One region of the Devosia sp. Z6_126 genome, then DNA from elsewhere that is predicted to be linked to it. Evidence: predicted binding sites of a transcription regulator. Region 1 holds the regulator's gene; the other holds the start of a gene.
The links. The regulator LexA, encoded in region 1, represses DNA repair genes until DNA is damaged. The targets are predictions, from matches to a motif close to TGTTCNNNNTGTGTTCNG.

Region 1 (7,879 bases):
CGCCGCCCCATTTCGCATTCCACAGATAGCCTTCGCTATCAACCACCGCGCCGTCGGGGAAGCCGCGGCCGTCCGAGACATCGGCGAAGAGCGACCATTCCCCGACCGGCATGCCGGTGGCCGGATCGGTCTGTACCCTGAGAATCTTTTTGGTGGGGGTATCGGTCCAGTAAGCGGTGCGCCCATCGGCCGTGAAGCAGGTGGCGTTGGGGATCGAGGCGTTGGAACGCAGCACGCTCAGTTGACCCGCGCGGTAATGATAGAGCTTGCCGCCCGGCGCTTCTTCCTCCTTGCGCATGGTTCCAATCCAGAAGGCGCCCGAGGGATGCACCCGACTGTCATTGCCGCGCGTCAGCGGATCGTCTGCTTCGAGCGGAATGATGAGGCCTTGCTCATCCGTCTGTAGATTGAAGCGCTTGAGCCCGGTTTCGGTGACCAGTGCCAGGTTGTCGGCATCGATGATGCCAGCCGCGGCGACGTTCTCGTCAAAGCTCCAGCTCACTTCGACATTGCCCCGAGCTGAGGTGGCGAAGAGCTTTTGATTGTTGATATCAAGGAAAAACAGCTGCTGGCGGTCCGGGTGCCAGAATGGGCCCTCGCCCAATGCGCATTTGCTGTCGATCAGCAGGCTCGCCGTTTGCGTCACGCTGTAGTCCTTCCATCATAAGCCAATACCGCCTCGGCGGCGCGCTGGCCGACTTCGGCGGGGGTGCTGCCGGGCTTGTATAAAAAGGTGCCCAGGCCAAAACCGCTGCAACCGGCGGCGAAATATTCGCCGAAGTTGTCCGGCTTGGCGCCGCCCACCGCGTAAAGCGGCAGCTCGGGCGGCAAGACCGCCTTCATCGCCTTGATGCCGCGCGGGCCCAGAACTTCAGCGGGGAAAAACTTGAGCCCGGTGGCGCCCGCCTTGATCGCCTTGAACGCATCACTGGGAGTGAACACGCCGGGATAGGAGCCCAGCTGAATGCGCACCGTTTCTTCTATAACCGACCGGTTGGTATCCGGGGATACAACAAAGGTGCCGCCGGCATCGGCGACGGCCCAAACCTGCTTTTTGTTCAGAACGGTGCCCGCACCCACCATCACGTCATCCCAGAGCGCCTCGGCCGCCAGCGCAATGCTGGTCAGGGCGTCGGGGGAGTTGAGGGGCACTTCGATCATGGTGATGCCGGCCGCAACAAGGGCGTGGCACACATCCAGCGTTTCGGGCGGGGTAATGCCGCGCAGAATCGCGATCAGGTGGCGGTGGGGCATGGGGTCTCCAATCAGACGATAAAGGCACGTGCAGCTTTAAGGCCGGCGAGCACCACTTCGGTTCCATCCACGGCTTCGCCTTGTGCCCCGATCATGCCGAGCACCTCGGCATAAAGGGCGCAGAGCGCGGGGGCGCCGATCAAGGGAACGGTTTGTTCGCCGATCAGCGCACGGCGGCTGCCAATTTCGGTGCCGATCAGGAGGCCCGAAAGATAGCCGGTGCACCAACCGGGCTGACGGCCGGACAGGAGCGAACTGGCGCGGACCGCAAAGAGCTCGCTGGTGAGCTGTTCGGGCCGCTCGAGGCCGACCTCTGCACCCGCGGCAAAGCCTTCGGCGCGCTCGGGCCCATTGCTGTCTTCAGTCAGCGAATAGCGCAGCACCGAATGATGGCGCAGCAGATCGAAGAGCTCGCCCGTCATTGCGGTGGAGAAATGCTCAATGCGGGTGCCATTCATGCTGACCCATTTGGAATGGGTGCCGGGCATGCATACCACGCCATGGGCATTGGGGCGCAGGGTCGCGAGGCCCAGTAGCTGGGTTTCCTCGCCGCGCATCACATTGTCGCCGCCGGCCTTCTGGCACACACCGGGCAGAATTGCCGGGGCCAGGTGATTGTTGGGCATGGGCGGGCGCACTGCGCCGTCAATCAGGCCGCGCAAATCGGTTGGCGCTTCCAAATAAGGCGCTTCGAACCAGCCCTGGCGCGCGCCGGCCATGCCGCAGATCAATACGTCGAGCGGGCCACCGTTGCTGCCGACTAGACCATCGAGCAAGGTTTCGAGCACGCCTGGATACTGGTCGCGCGTCAGCTTGCCCATGCCTTGGTCGGATTTGCGCGCAACGATCACCGTGCCGTCGGAACTCAGGCCCCAAGCCCGCAGGTTGGAGGTGCCCCAATCAACCCCGACCCAATCCACAAATTCACTCATGCTTGCCCCTCTTGCAGTTCGCCCCGCACTTTCGGGCAAACCTAGTCGCTGCGCTGGCCTGCGCCTAGCCGATTCGACGCCGCCCGGTTGTCCTGCGAGCGCAAGGGGCGACGAAATCCAACAGGATTGGCGTTCACTCCTGCAACTAACATGCTAGAACTGTAGCAAACAGCAGCCTGTATTCGCCTCGGCGGAACTATTGAGGAATAAGGTAATGACGGCAGACAACAGCTTCTCTTCCCCCAATGGGCAGGGCAGCGCGCCCAAGAAGCTGCGCTCGCGCGCCTGGTTCGACAATCCGGAGAACCCGGACATGACCGCGCTTTATCTTGAGCGCTACATGAATTTCGGCGTATCGCGCGAGGAATTGCAGGGCAACAAGCCCATCATCGGCATCGCCCAGACCGGCTCCGACCTCAGCCCCTGCAACCGCCACCATATCGTGCTGGCCGAGCGCGTGCGCGAAGGCATCCGGGAAGCCGGTGGCATTGCCATCGAATTTCCCGTGCATCCGATCCAGGAAACCGGCAAGCGCCCCACTGCGGGCCTGGACCGGAACCTGGCCTATCTCGGGCTGGTGGAAGTGCTTTATGGCTATCCGCTCGATGGCGTGGTGCTGACCATTGGCTGCGACAAGACCACCCCGGCCATGCTGATGGGTGCGGCCACGGTTAACATCCCGGCGATTGCGCTCTCGGTCGGGCCGATGCTCAATGGCTGGCACAAGGGTGAGCGCACCGGCTCGGGCACCATTGTGTGGAAGGCGCGCCAGATGATGGCGGCCGGCGAGATCGATTATGCGCAGTTCATTGAGCTGGTGGCGTCCTCGGCGCCGTCCACCGGCTTCTGCAACACGATGGGCACGGCGACCACGATGAACTCGCTGGCCGAGTCGCTGGGCATGCAGCTGCCGGGTTCGGCAGCGATCCCCGCGCCTTATCGCGATCGCCAGGAAATGGCCTATCGCACGGGCAAGCGCATCGTCGACATGGTGCATGAGGACCTCAAGCCCTCCGACATCATGACCAAGGACAATTTCATCAACACCATCGTGGTCAATTCCGCGATTGGCGGGTCGACCAACGCCCCGATCCACATCCAGGCGATCGCCAAGCATATCGGTGTCGAGCTCGACCTGCAGGACTTCCAGACCTATGGGCACAAGGTGCCGCTGCTGGTGAACCTGCAGCCGGCCGGCGAATATCTCGGCGAGGATTACTACCATGCGGGCGGCGTGCCGGCGGTGGTCAACGAGCTGATGAAGCAGGGGCTGATCCGCGAGAATGCACCCACCGTCAACGGCAAGAGCATCGGCGAGAACTGCCGCAACACGCCCATCCAGGACGAGAAGGTGATCCGCCCCTTCGAGCAGCCGCTCAAGGAAGAAGCGGGGTTCCTGGTGCTGCGAGGCAATCTCTTTGATAACGCGATCATGAAGACCAGCGTGATCTCGCCCGAGTTCCGCGAGCGCTACTTGGCCAATCCCGAGCATCCCGGCATGTTCGAGGGCAAGGCGGTGGTGTTCGATGGTCCCGAGGACTATCACCACCGGATCGATGATCCCTCGCTCGATATCGACGAGCACACGCTGCTGTTCATGCGCGGCGCGGGCCCGATCGGCTATCCGGGGGCGGCTGAAGTGGTCAATATGCGACCCCCTGCCTACCTCATCAAGAAGGGTGTCCACGCGCTGGCCTGTATCGGTGACGGGCGCCAATCCGGCACCTCGGGCTCGCCCTCGATCCTCAACGCCTCGCCTGAAGCGGCGGCGGGCGGCAACCTTGCCATCCTGCGCACGGGTGACCGGGTGCGTATCGACCTCAACAATGGCACCGCCGATATCCTGATCTCGGACGCCGAGATCGCGACGCGCCGGCAGGAACTGGCGGAAGCGGGCGGCTACAAGTACCCCGCGCACCAGACGCCCTGGCAGGAGATCCAGCGCGGGCTGGTGGACCAGCTCGGCAACGGCGCCGTGCTCAAGCCAGCAGTGGCTTACCAGCGCATTGCCCAGACCTATGGCGTGCCGCGCGACAACCACTAGGCTCAGCCGACAACGACTTCGAAATCCCCGCTTCGGCGGGGATTTTTTCTTTCCAAGGCACGGCAAAACTCCGGTCGGCGCGGGGCCTCCGGTTGAAAGCGGCGTTGGCGAGGCATTGCCTCAAAAAACGTTGCGCAAAACGGAAGCTCCGCCCCGCCAACAGCGACTGGGTGCCGATGCCCGCTCCCTCCTGCGGCGCATGCCAGATTCCGCGGATGTCGAACTAAACCCTGGCGGGCACCGCTGCCTGCGCCACATCAGGGTTCCGATGACCAGTGCAGCTGCCATCGCGATTCTTCACCCAAGACCACCGGACGATAGAGGCCCACGGCTCTTGCGGACACCGGCCGGATCGCGGCGACCCACGATCCCCCAGCCTCCACGCACCAACCACTCGTCATGATCTCGCTTGGATGCACGGATGAGGAGACTATGGGGGTGATCGGTGGGGGCGGGGATAAGTTATTGTCGGGAGGATGGACGACCGGCTCGTGGGTAACGGGGCCGGAGGCAAGCTGTTGTGAGCGGGGCTACATCGGCGCTCTTGCGCGGGAGGGGCCTGCACCCCCACCCCGGCCCTCCCCTCAAGGGGGAGCGGGAAGAGGGGCTCAAAGGCGCTGGTCTGGTACAGCCCGATGAGGACCTTAGGGCGGCAATCGAGTTCCGTTGAAGACGATAGTTTCTTGGCCGAGTTGGGCTTCAGGCGTGGCGAGCGATGTGGGCGAGGGCCCGCTGAAACATGGGGTGCCATTCGGGTCCGGGTTGGCACTCGAGTGGCCACCAGAAGAACTCGAACCAATGACCGCCATCATCATGGGTAAAGTAACGCCAGTGTTCGGGCACGGGAGCCGCGGCACTCACCACAACGAAGTGCCAAAGCTGTTGCTCTGCAATGGAATTGCTGGATGGCAGCGTGCGCAAAGCTTCTGCCTGGAGGCCTGACTCCTCTGCGAGTTCGCGCAGGGCACCGACTTCCATCGGCTCGGAGCCTTCCCGCGTTCCTTTCACCAGCTCCAACCCAGCCAAAGGATGCCTGAACGCCAAGCACTGGCGTTCTTGCCCCACCCCGCGCAGCAGGACGGGACAGAGTTTTTCGACCATCGGGATCAATATTTGCGCAGCAGGCCCACAAGGCGACCCTGGACCTTGACGCGATCGGGCGGGAAGATGCGGGTTTCGTAGGCGGGATTGGCCGCTTCGAGTGCGATGGTGTTGCCCTTGCGACGCAGCCGCTTGAGGGTGGCTTCCTCGTCATCCACCAGGGCGACGATGATCTCGCCGGTGCCGGCAACATCCTGGCGGCGGATCAGCACGGTGTCGCCATCGAAAATGCCGGCATCGATCATCGAATCGCCGCGCACTTCGAGCGCATAGTGCTCGCCAGGCCCAAGCATTTCGGGTGGCACCAAGATGGTGTGGGAATGGCTCTGGATCGCCTCGATGGGGGTACCGGCGGCGATCCGGCCCATGACCGGCACGGCCACGGGGCGCACATAATCATCGCTCCAGCCCGAGCGAGGCGGCGGAGCGGCAACGCGGCCCAGATTGCCTTCAATGACGCTGGGCTCGAAGCGCGCCTTGCGGCCGCCAAGTGCCGGGTTCATCGAATCGGGGAGTTTGAGCACTTCCAGCGCCCGTGCGCGATTGGGCAGGCGGCGGATGAAGCCGCGCTCCTCGAGCGCCGTGATCAGGCGGTGAATGCCCGACTTGGAGGCCAGATCCAACGCGTCCTTCATTTCGTCAAACGAAGGGGGAATGCCGCTTTCCTTCATCCGCTCATGGATGAACATCAGCAGTTCATGTTGCTTGCGCGTCAGCATCGGAGCCCTTCAATCGCAGAATCGGAACAAAGACTGAACGAGCATAGGTGTTCCAGTTATGTTCTGCAATAACGCTCAAGGGCGCAGGAGAAAATTCTTTGGCTCTGCTTAGAACCCGTCCAGCGGAACGGCCGCAGCAAGGGCGCCGGCGGGTTGCCCGGAATCGTATTCCGGCTGCACCAGCAGCATATCGGCACGGGCCAGCGAAGAGGTATGACCGCTATCGGTTTCGCTGATCGGGAGCAAGCCCGCACCTTGGCTTGAATGCACCAATTGGGCGCGCATGAAATGGCGCCGGGCGGTATTGGGCGGCGTGGGCGCGAGGAGCGGCAGGTGCCAGGGGGCGGGTTCGGCAACGCGCAGCCAGCGGCGCAGCGCCGGCTTGATGAAGACGGCGGCGGTCACCATGGCCGAAACCGGATTACCGGGCAGGCCAAACACCAGGGTCTTGCCGAGGGTGCCGAACATCAGCGGCTTGCCGGGGCGCATATTGATGCGCCAGAAATCGAGCTGCACGCCGAGACTCAGCAGGATTTCCTGAACGATGTCATGGTCGCCAACACTGGCGCCGCCGGTGGTGATGACGAAGTCGGGGGTTTCGGCAAAGATGGCGGCGAGGCGTTCGGAGAGGGCCGAGCGGTTGTCGGGAGCGATGCCGTAGTCGCGGATCTCGGCGGCGTAAGGCGCAAGGAGCGGTCGCAGCCCGAAGCTGTTGGAGGCAACGATCTGGCCCGGCCCGAGAGCGGTGCCGGGCAGCACCAGTTCGTCCCCGGTGGCGAGGAGCGCGATGCGCGGCTGCACGGCGACGGGCAAAGTCGGGCAATTGGCGGCGGCCGCGACGGCCAGTTGCATGGGGGTGAGGCGAGAGCCTCTCGGAATCAGCTCCTGTCCCTGTCGGAAGTCGTGGCCAAGCGGGCGAATGCTGCGCCCCACGGGAGGCTGGGCGGCAAAGCTGACGCGGTCGCCGGTGCGGGTCGCTTCCTCCTGCATGATCACGGCATCAGCGCCCGGGGGCACGGGCGCGCCGGTGAAGATGCGCACGCAGGTGCCCGGGGCGATATCCGCGCCAAAGCCGGCGCCGGCCTGGGCGGTGCCGACGACATCTAGGATCGCGCCCGGCACGATATCGGCCGCACGCACGGCATAGCCGTCCATGGCGCTGGCGGGGAAAGGCGGCTGGTCATGGCGGGCGAGCAGGGGCTCGGTCAGTACCCGGCCGGCGGCGGCCTCAAGCGGCACCGACTCGGTGCGGGCGGGCGGCACGCGGGCGAAAATGGCCGCGAGGGCGTCTTCAACCGGGAGCAGGCTCATGGCGCCCGCTGGAAATCGCCGGACTTGCCGCCCGATTTTTCGAGTAGGCAGATCGCGGAAATAACCATCTCGCGGTCGATGCCCTTGGCCATGTCGTAAAGCGTAAGCGCGGCGGTGGAAGCCGCCATGAGGGCTTCCATTTCCACCCCGGTCTGGCCGGTGGTTTCGGCAGTCGCAAGAATGGTGATGGCGCCGGGCTCGCGCGCCTCCATCTCGACGCTGACCTTGGTGAGCGGGATGGGGTGGCAAAGAGGGATGAGCTCGGCGGTCTTTTTGGCTGCCATGATGCCCGCGACGCGCGCGACGGCCAGGGCGTCGCCCTTCTTGAGGGCGCCACCCATGATGGCGGCAATGGTTTCGGGCCGACCGCTGATCACCGCCTGGGCGAGGGCGCGGCGGCGGGTGACTGCCTTGTCGCCGATATCAACGATCCGGGCCTCCCCGCGCTCGTTGAGATGGGTCAGCTGCGGCTCGCTCATGGATGGGCGGCCTGGGGCACACCCTGCAGGAGGGCGCGG
Region 2 (7,879 bases), on a different contig from region 1:
GCGCTGTAGCCGCGATATGGATCGGCGGGATCTGCCACGCCCAGATCGGGGGGAATGGCGGGCAGGCCCGCACTGTGCGTCGCAAGATCAAACAGGGTAATCTCGCGGCCGGCAAGGCTGGGTACCGCCGTGCCGGCCGGCAGGTAGTTGGCAACGGGTGCATGAAGGCTCACCGCGCCATCGAGCACAAGTTGCGCCAGCAGCAGATTGGTGAAGAGCTTGCTGATCGAGCCGATCTCGAAGATCGTCGTTTCGCTTACCGGCGCGCCGCCCTCGGCAACAACGCCATGGCCGGCAAATTGGACCTCGCCATTGTGCAGCCGGGCCGTCGCAATACCCTTGCCTTGCCCGGCGCGATCGAGCCGGTCAGCTAAAGCCGCAGCGATGTCGGGCGAGGAGGATGATGCTGTCTGGGCCAGCGCCGGGGTGGCGCAAAGGCCCAGGGTAAGCAGCGTTGCAGTTCGACGGTTCATCAGTGGCCCTCGCAGGTGCATTGCTCGAAGGCTGCACCCGCGTTGCGGCCAAGATGGGGCAGGGCCTATTGGGCGCCCTTGGCCATCTCGATGGAATCGAGAATCACCTTGCGCGCATCGGCCAGATTGCCGATCCGGTCGATCTTGGCCCATTTGCCGGGCTCGAGATCCTTGTAGTGCGTGAAGAAGTGCTTCACCCGCTCAAGCTGGATTTCCGGGAAATCCTCGATATCGAGGATGTTGTCATACATGCGCGTCAGCTTGGACACGGGCACCGCGATGATCTTTTCATCCTGCCCGCCATCGTCTTCCATGAACAACACGCCAACCGGGCGCGAGCGCACCACGGCGCCCGGCACCAGCGGGCGCGAATTCATCACGATCACATCGAGCGGGTCGCCGTCGCCACACAGCGTATGGGGCACAAAGCCGTAATTGCCGGGATAGCGCATTGGGGTGTAGAGGAACCGGTCCACGAACAGCGCGCCCGAGGCCTTGTCGATTTCGTACTTGATCGGCTCGCCGCCCAAAGGCACTTCGATGATCACATTGAGGTCTTCGGGCGGGTTCTTGCCGATTGGAATGGCGTCGATGTTCATTGGGCGTTCAGCCTTGGTTCATCTGGGTGGCGAAAAGGTGGCGGCCTTGTTGCCCAGAACCGCCAGCAAAAGCAAGCCTCTTGCCTGTAGTGGCTTATTTCACCACCAAAACCGGCACTTTGGCGCGCGCCAGCACCTCGGCCGCCTGGCTGCCCAGCAATAATCGCCCTAGTCCCCGCCGCCCATGCGAGCCCATCACGATCAGATCACTTCCCTGCTGCTCGGCCGTTTCGATGATGCCGTCAGCCGCTAGATGGTCGGGCAGGTGCAGCGTTTCGGCAGCTATTCCAAAGGCTTGCGCCTGCTCCTGCGCCGCCGCCAGCACCTTGCCGGCACGTTCGCGATAGCCATCCTCGAGCTGGGTGATCAGCGGCCCCGCATCGATCTGGCCAAATCCACCCGTGCCCCCGACCATGGTCGCCACCGGGTCGGTCACGGTCAAAACGGTCACCTTTCCGCCACTGCCCTTGCCTAGGTTGAGCGCCGCAGCGAGGGCCTTGTCGCCCAGTTCGGAGCCGTCGGTGGCGATGAGGATGTTGTTGAACATCGGCGTTTCTCCCTGTGATGGAATGGCTTGCAACGGTTTTGTAGCAGAAACACAAAGGTGGCGAATTTGATCTCGATCAGAATGGCAGGGCTATTTTGCCTCGGTGCGGCATTGGGGGCCAGTGCCTTGGCGACCCCCGCACTGGCCCAATCGGGTTTCAACAGCGCTTATACCGATCTGGACCTGAACGAGTGCCTCGTGCTCGACGCTGACGATTTCGGCGCCAGCTGGGCCTGCCCCGGCTACAAAGGCTTTCCGCTCAAGGTCATGGAAGGGGATCTGCGCTTTTCCCTGGCCTATGGCTTTGGCGACAACAACGAAAACGGCGCCCAAACCCTGCCGCCCTTCAACCGCCTCGGCCCCAAGCTGGAATGGCGGCTGTCCAACGCCTCAGGCCGCTGGCTGCCTATCTCGACCATCGTGCGCTACCACACTGCCGATGCCGAAACGGGCGAAGACAGCAACGAGATCCTGGTGGTTAGCCAGATTGCCGAAGGCAATTCCTGTCACATCGCCTATGTGGACGCCTTGGCTAATCCCGATGCCAACGAGTTGGCGCGTGCCGCCGCCGACCAGGCTGGCGAGTTCGATTGTGCGCTTGATGAAGCCAAAACCATCGGCACCTTCAAGGCCTGGTAGCTCAAGAGGATCGAGATTTGCCGATCTGGTTGCGCAGCACGGTGCGTTCGCGCGAAGGTACGCCGATCAGCTCGGCGATGCGCCAGACCATGTTGTCCTCAAGTTCGTGATTCTTGCCATCGGCAAACACCACTTCCCACATCATGCGGATGATGGCGATGCGATCCTCGAGCTCCAGCGCGGTTAAGGCCGAGGTAAAGCGGTAGAAATCCACCGCCTCGGCATCGCGCATGGCGCCTTGCCGCACCAGTTTATCCACAGTCGCTTCATCGAGTTGGTAGTGGCTCATCAGCGCAGTCTTGATGGCCTGCTGCTCTTCGGGCTTCATCTGCCCGTCTACCGATGCCAGATGCACCAGGAGGGCTGCTGCCGCCAGTTGCGGATCATGCTCGTCCATTGCCGTTTCTGGTTTTGCAAACAAGCGAGTAAGGGCGTCGAACATGCAAAAAACCTCTGCCGGCATCTGGCCTTTCGGCGGTAAGAGGAAAGCGCTAAGGCGCGGTTAGCGTTCCATCCTTCATTGCGAGGGCGGTGGATGGCAAAGGTTAACCTTTTCCCCAACCCCGCAAAAAGACTCGGCTTGACTCCGGAACCCGGTCCGTAGTGTTCTTGTTTTGTTCTGAACCAAGAACCGAAAGCCCCATGAGCGACCTTGACCGCCAAACGCGCCTTGCGGCGCTGCGCACCCGTATTGCCGATCTCGAACGCCGCCCGGCCCTGGCCGAAACGGCGGCACCGGGAGCGATGGCGGGCGGCTTTCCCTTGGCTGGCCCGGGGGTGGTGCATGAAGTGTTCGCCGATGAACGGCGCAATGGCGGCGCTGTGCTGGGGTTTGCGCTGGGGCAGGCGCGGGGATTGCTGGGGGGCACCCGCCAAGCAGTGGTTTATCTGCAGATGACGGCCGATGCTCAGGAAATGGGTCTGCCCTATGGCAGCGGGCTGCAGTTTTTCGGCTTTGATGCGGCTGACCTGGTGCTGATCCGGCCTGCCAATATCGCCGAATTGCTGTGGGCAGCTGAAGAAGCGCTGGGCTGCGGGGCGGTGGCGGCCGTGGTCGCCGACGTCGCGGGCCAGCCCAAGATTCTCGATTTCACCGCCAGCCGGCGCCTCAGCATGCGCGCCCAAAGCGGCGGGGCATCGGTGTTTCTGCTGCGCTATGGGCGCTGGCGCGAATCGAGCGCCGCGCAGTTGCGCTGGCACCTGGCGCCCCTGCTGAGCTCACCCACCCCCTTTGATGCCCGTGCCCCAGGGGCGAGCCGCTGGAGCGCCCGGCTGGAAAAGGGCGCGCTTGGGCAAGGCCATGGTGGCGAATGGATCCTGGAGTGGACAGAAAATGGCTTTCGAGCAGAACAGTCAGACCGCCCCGGTCTGGATGGAACAACGGGGAGCACGGCGCTTCCTGGCGCTGTACCTGCCCGATTGGGCGACCGACTATCTCAAGCGGGCTGACCGGCAGCTGCAGTCACCCCTGGCGCTCTTTGAGCGCATCAAGGGGGGCATGCGGCTGGCAGCGGTGGACCGGGAAGCGGCGGCGGCTGGCCTTAGCCCAGGGCAGAACCTAGCCGATGCGCGCGCGCTGGTGCCTAATCTGCACACGCTGGCCATCGACCGGCCGCTCCTGGAAGCCGCCTTTGCCGATTTTGCTGATTGGCATTCCAATGCCAGCCCGCTGGTCGCGGTGCTGCCCGACATGAGCCCCTTTGGCGATCTGGTGCTCGATATCACCGGAGTATCGCATCTGTTTGGCGGCGAGGAAGCGATGCTTGCGACCCTGCTCAAGCGGCTGGCGGTTCTGGGCTATCGGGTCCAGGGCGCGGTGGCCTCCACCGTGGGCGCAGCCTGGGCTGTTGCCCATTTTGCCGCCAACCAGGTGGTGGCTGCGGCCGATACCGAGCGGGTCCTGGCGCATCTGCCGGTCGCCGCGCTTCGCCTCAGCCCGATCCAGATTGCCGGGCTCAATGCCATGGGGCTCAAGCAGGTAGGGCAGGTGCGCGGGCGCGAGCGCAAGGCCCTGCAGGCCCGGTTCGGCTTGTCGCTGCTGACCCGGCTCGACCAAGCCTATGGCGCACTCGAAGAACGTCCCGTGCCCCGCCTGCCCCTGGCTGAACGCTATGCCGAGCGCCGCTTTGCCGACCCGATCGGCTTGATGGACGATGTGCTGATGTGTGCCCATGACCTGGCGGTGCAGATTGGGCTGCGGCTCGAAAGCGAAGGGCTGGGTGCGCAAAGCTTTCATCTGTTCCTCTATCGGGTGGACCACAAGGTGATGTGTCTGTCGGTCAATGCGGCCCGGGCCACGCGAGACCCTGCCCATATTGCGCGTCTTTTCGCCCATCGCTCCGAGCGGCTGGGCGGAGATTACGATGCGGGGTTTGGCATTGATGCGATCCGGCTTGCTGCCAGCTCGGTGTCCCCGCTCGATGCCGTGCAGGTGGGCGCCTTTGCCGCTGCCGACGGGGGACAGGATCTGGACCGGCTTTATGACCGCATGGCTAGCCGCCTGGGGGCGCTGGCGGTGCTGCGCACCAAATTCAGCAATACCCATATTCCCGAGCGGGCCGTGCGGCTGGAGCCGGTGATCGCCCGCACCCCTGACGATCCCGAAGCGCTGCCCGATCCCGGCCGGGCGCGGCCGCTGCGGCTCCTGCCGGTGCCCGAGCCCATCACCATCACCGCCGCCCAGGTGCCCGATGGTCCTCCCGCCGGCATGATCTGGCGGCGGGTGGGGTACCAGTTCATCAAGACCTCGGGGCCCGAGCGCCTGGCGGCCGAATGGTGGCGCAGCGGCCAGCGCCTGCAACTGGTGCCGCCCCAGGGACAGAAGAGCAAGCCGGAGCAGGCTCAGCCCTATCTGCCCCAATTGGTGCGCTTTGATCCCGAAGCGCAAACGCGCGATTATTTCATCGCCGAGGATGATGGCGGGCGCCGGTTCTGGCTCTATCGGCAGGGCTTTTATGGCGGCGCCACCGGGCCCTCCTGGTATCTGCATGGGTTCTTTTCATGAATGAGGTGCTCTCATTTCCCCGTTCCGGGAGCGGGCGGGAGCAGCCGCCGGCGCCGCAATTTGCGGAACTGGTGAGCACCAGCAATTTCTCGTTTCTGCGCAGCGGCTCGCACCCCGAAGAGTTGGTATCAGCCGCCATTCACTATGGCATGACCGGGCTTGGGCTATGCGATCGCAACAGCTTTGCCGGCGTGGTGCGCGGCTACATGGTGGCGCGAGACATGGGGCCGCAGGCGCCCGGCTTTCGTTATCTCGTGGGCGTACGGCTGGTGTTCAGCGACGGCACACCCGACATCATCGCCTATCCCAGTGACCGGCAGGCCTATGGCCGCCTGTGCCAGCTGCTGACGCTGGGCAATGGGCGAGGGGAAAAGGGCGCTCCGGTGCTGTATCTCGCCGATCTTCTGGAAAGGGACGAAGCGGGGGAAAAAGCGGCGGCGGGGCAGCTCCTCATCCTCATGCCCGATGAAAGCGATTGGGATTTGACCGAGCGCACGCTGCAAACCCTGGCCGGGCAGGCCAAGGGGCGGGTGTGGGTTGCTGCCGCCCCCCGCTACGCCGGCTCCGATCGGGCCCGGTTCAACCGCATTGCCGAGATGGGGCACCGGCATGGCGTGCCCATGCTCGCCACCAATGACGTTTTATACCACGAGCCCAACCGGCGGATGGTGCAGGATGTGGTCAGCTGCATCCGTCAGCACCTGACCCTTGAAACCGCCGGCAGGCGGCTCGAAGCTAATGCCGAACGCCATCTCAAGCCCGGCCGGGAAATGGCAAGGCTCTTTGCCGAACATCCCGATGCCCTCCGGCAAACCCAGCTGCTGATGGACCGGATTGGCTTTTCGCTCGACCAGCTCAAATACAACTATCCCGAGGAAACGGTCGGCAATGGGGAAACCGCCCAGCAGACCCTTGAGCGCTTGACCTGGGCCGGCGCAGCCAGGCGCTTTCCCGATGGGGTGCCCGACGAGGTCAAGCGCATGATCTGGAGCGAATTGTGCCTGATCGCCTATAAGCGCTACGCGGCCTATTTCCTGACGGTCCATGACATCGTGATGTTTGCCCGCTACGAGCGCAAGATCCTGTGCCAGGGGCGCGGTTCGGCGGCCAATTCCACCGTCTGCTTTTGCCTTGAGATCACCGAGGTCAATCCGGTCACCGGCAATCTGGTGTTCGGGCGCTTCATTTCCACCGAACGCGACGAGCCGCCCGATATCGACGTCGATTTCGAGCATGAGCGGCGCGAAGAGGTGATGCAATATGTTTACCAGAAATATGGGGGCAAGCGCACGGGCCTCACCGCCAATGTGATTTCCTATCGCTCCAAGAGCGCCATGCGCGAAGCGGCCAAGGTGTTCGGGGTGGCCGAGGATACGGTGGCTGCGCTCAACCAGATGCAATGGGGCTGGGGTGCCCCTTTCGATCTGCGCGAAGTCGAGCGGATCGGCATGCATCCCGATGATCCCGTGCTCGCCCAATTGTTCGAGGTGACCAAGGTTCTGCATGGCTTTCCACGCCATCTGAGCCAGCATGTGGGTGGGTTCGTCATCACCCGGGACTCACTGGAAAGTCTGGTGCCGATCAGCAAATCGGCCATGGAAAGCCGCACCATCATCGAGTGGAACAAGGACGATATCGACGCGCTGGGCATTCTCAAGGTCGATATTCTGGCACTCGGCATGTTGTCTTGCCTGCGGCGCGGTTTTGAGCTGATGCACCGCCACTACAATCAGGAGATCCGGCTGGTAGATCTTTTGGCTGAAGAAACCGATCCCGACCAATCCAAGAAGGCGCGAGTTTATGCCATGACCCACCGCGCCGATACGATCGGGGTGTTCCAGATCGAAAGCCGGGCGCAGATGTCCATGCTGCCGCGGATGCGGCCGCAAAGATTTTATGACCTTGTGATCGAGGTGGCCATTGTGCGGCCAGGGCCAATCCAGGGCGGCATGGTGCATCCCTATCTGCGGCGCCGGCTAGGCAATGAGGAGGTCACCTATCCCAAGCCCGAGCTCAAGGCCGTGCTGGGGCGCACCCTCGGTATTCCCTTGTTTCAGGAGCAGGCCATGCAGATCGCCGTGGTCGGGGCGGGCTTTTCGGCTGGGAAGGCCGACCAGTTGCGCCGGGCCATGGCCGCGTGGCGACGCACCGGCCAGATCGCGCAATTCGGCGAGGAGTTCATCGCCGGGATGCTCGCCAATGGCTATGAGCTGGAGTTCGCCAAAAGCTGCTTTGCGCAAATCCAGGGTTTTGCCGAATATGGCTTTCCCGAAAGCCATGCGGCTTCGTTCGCGCTGCTGGTTTATGCCTCCTGCTGGCTCAAATGCCATTATCCCGATGTGTTTGCCTGCGCGCTGCTCAACAGCCAGCCCATGGGCTTCTATGCTCCCTCCCAGATTATCCGCGATGCGGTCGAGCATGGGGTGGAAGTGCGGCCCGTCGATATCAACCGCTCCCACCTCGAGCATGTGCTGGAAGGCAATAGCCGCCCGGCGGCCGAGCATTTGTGGGTGCAGCATGCCGAAATGGTGGGCGACATCCGCTCTACCCATGCCATCCGGCTGGGGCTGTCGGCGATCAAGGGCCTTAAGGAGGACCACGCCAACCGTCTCGTCGC

Region 2: the regulator LexA is predicted to act here: its motif matches at 2,863-2,880, upstream of AC3YOG_RS05940 (ImuA family protein).

The regions. Positions count from the first base shown of each region.
Region 1 covers NZ_JBYUNO010000002.1:69,840-77,718, reverse strand. The annotation lists gene AC3YOG_RS07185 (SMP-30/gluconolactonase/LRE family protein) at 1-646, opposite strand, end outside; gene AC3YOG_RS07180 (2-dehydro-3-deoxy-6-phosphogalactonate aldolase) at 643-1,254, opposite strand; gene AC3YOG_RS07175 (2-dehydro-3-deoxygalactonokinase) at 1,266-2,186, opposite strand; gene AC3YOG_RS07170 (IlvD/Edd family dehydratase) at 2,401-4,230, shown strand; gene AC3YOG_RS07165 (NUDIX domain-containing protein) at 4,930-5,331, opposite strand; gene lexA (transcriptional repressor LexA) at 5,337-6,050, opposite strand; gene AC3YOG_RS07155 (molybdopterin molybdotransferase MoeA) at 6,159-7,361, opposite strand; gene moaC (cyclic pyranopterin monophosphate synthase MoaC) at 7,358-7,840, opposite strand; gene trpC (indole-3-glycerol phosphate synthase TrpC) at 7,837-7,879, opposite strand, start outside.
Region 2 covers NZ_JBYUNO010000001.1:1,210,996-1,218,874, forward strand. The annotation lists gene AC3YOG_RS05915 (serine hydrolase) at 1-473, opposite strand, end outside; gene ppa (inorganic diphosphatase) at 539-1,072, opposite strand; gene AC3YOG_RS05925 (universal stress protein) at 1,167-1,619, opposite strand; gene AC3YOG_RS05930 (hypothetical protein) at 1,686-2,258, shown strand; gene AC3YOG_RS05935 (tellurite resistance TerB family protein) at 2,260-2,700, opposite strand; gene AC3YOG_RS05940 (ImuA family protein) at 2,901-3,707, shown strand; gene AC3YOG_RS05945 (Y-family DNA polymerase) at 3,592-5,262, shown strand; gene AC3YOG_RS05950 (error-prone DNA polymerase) at 5,259-7,879, shown strand, end outside.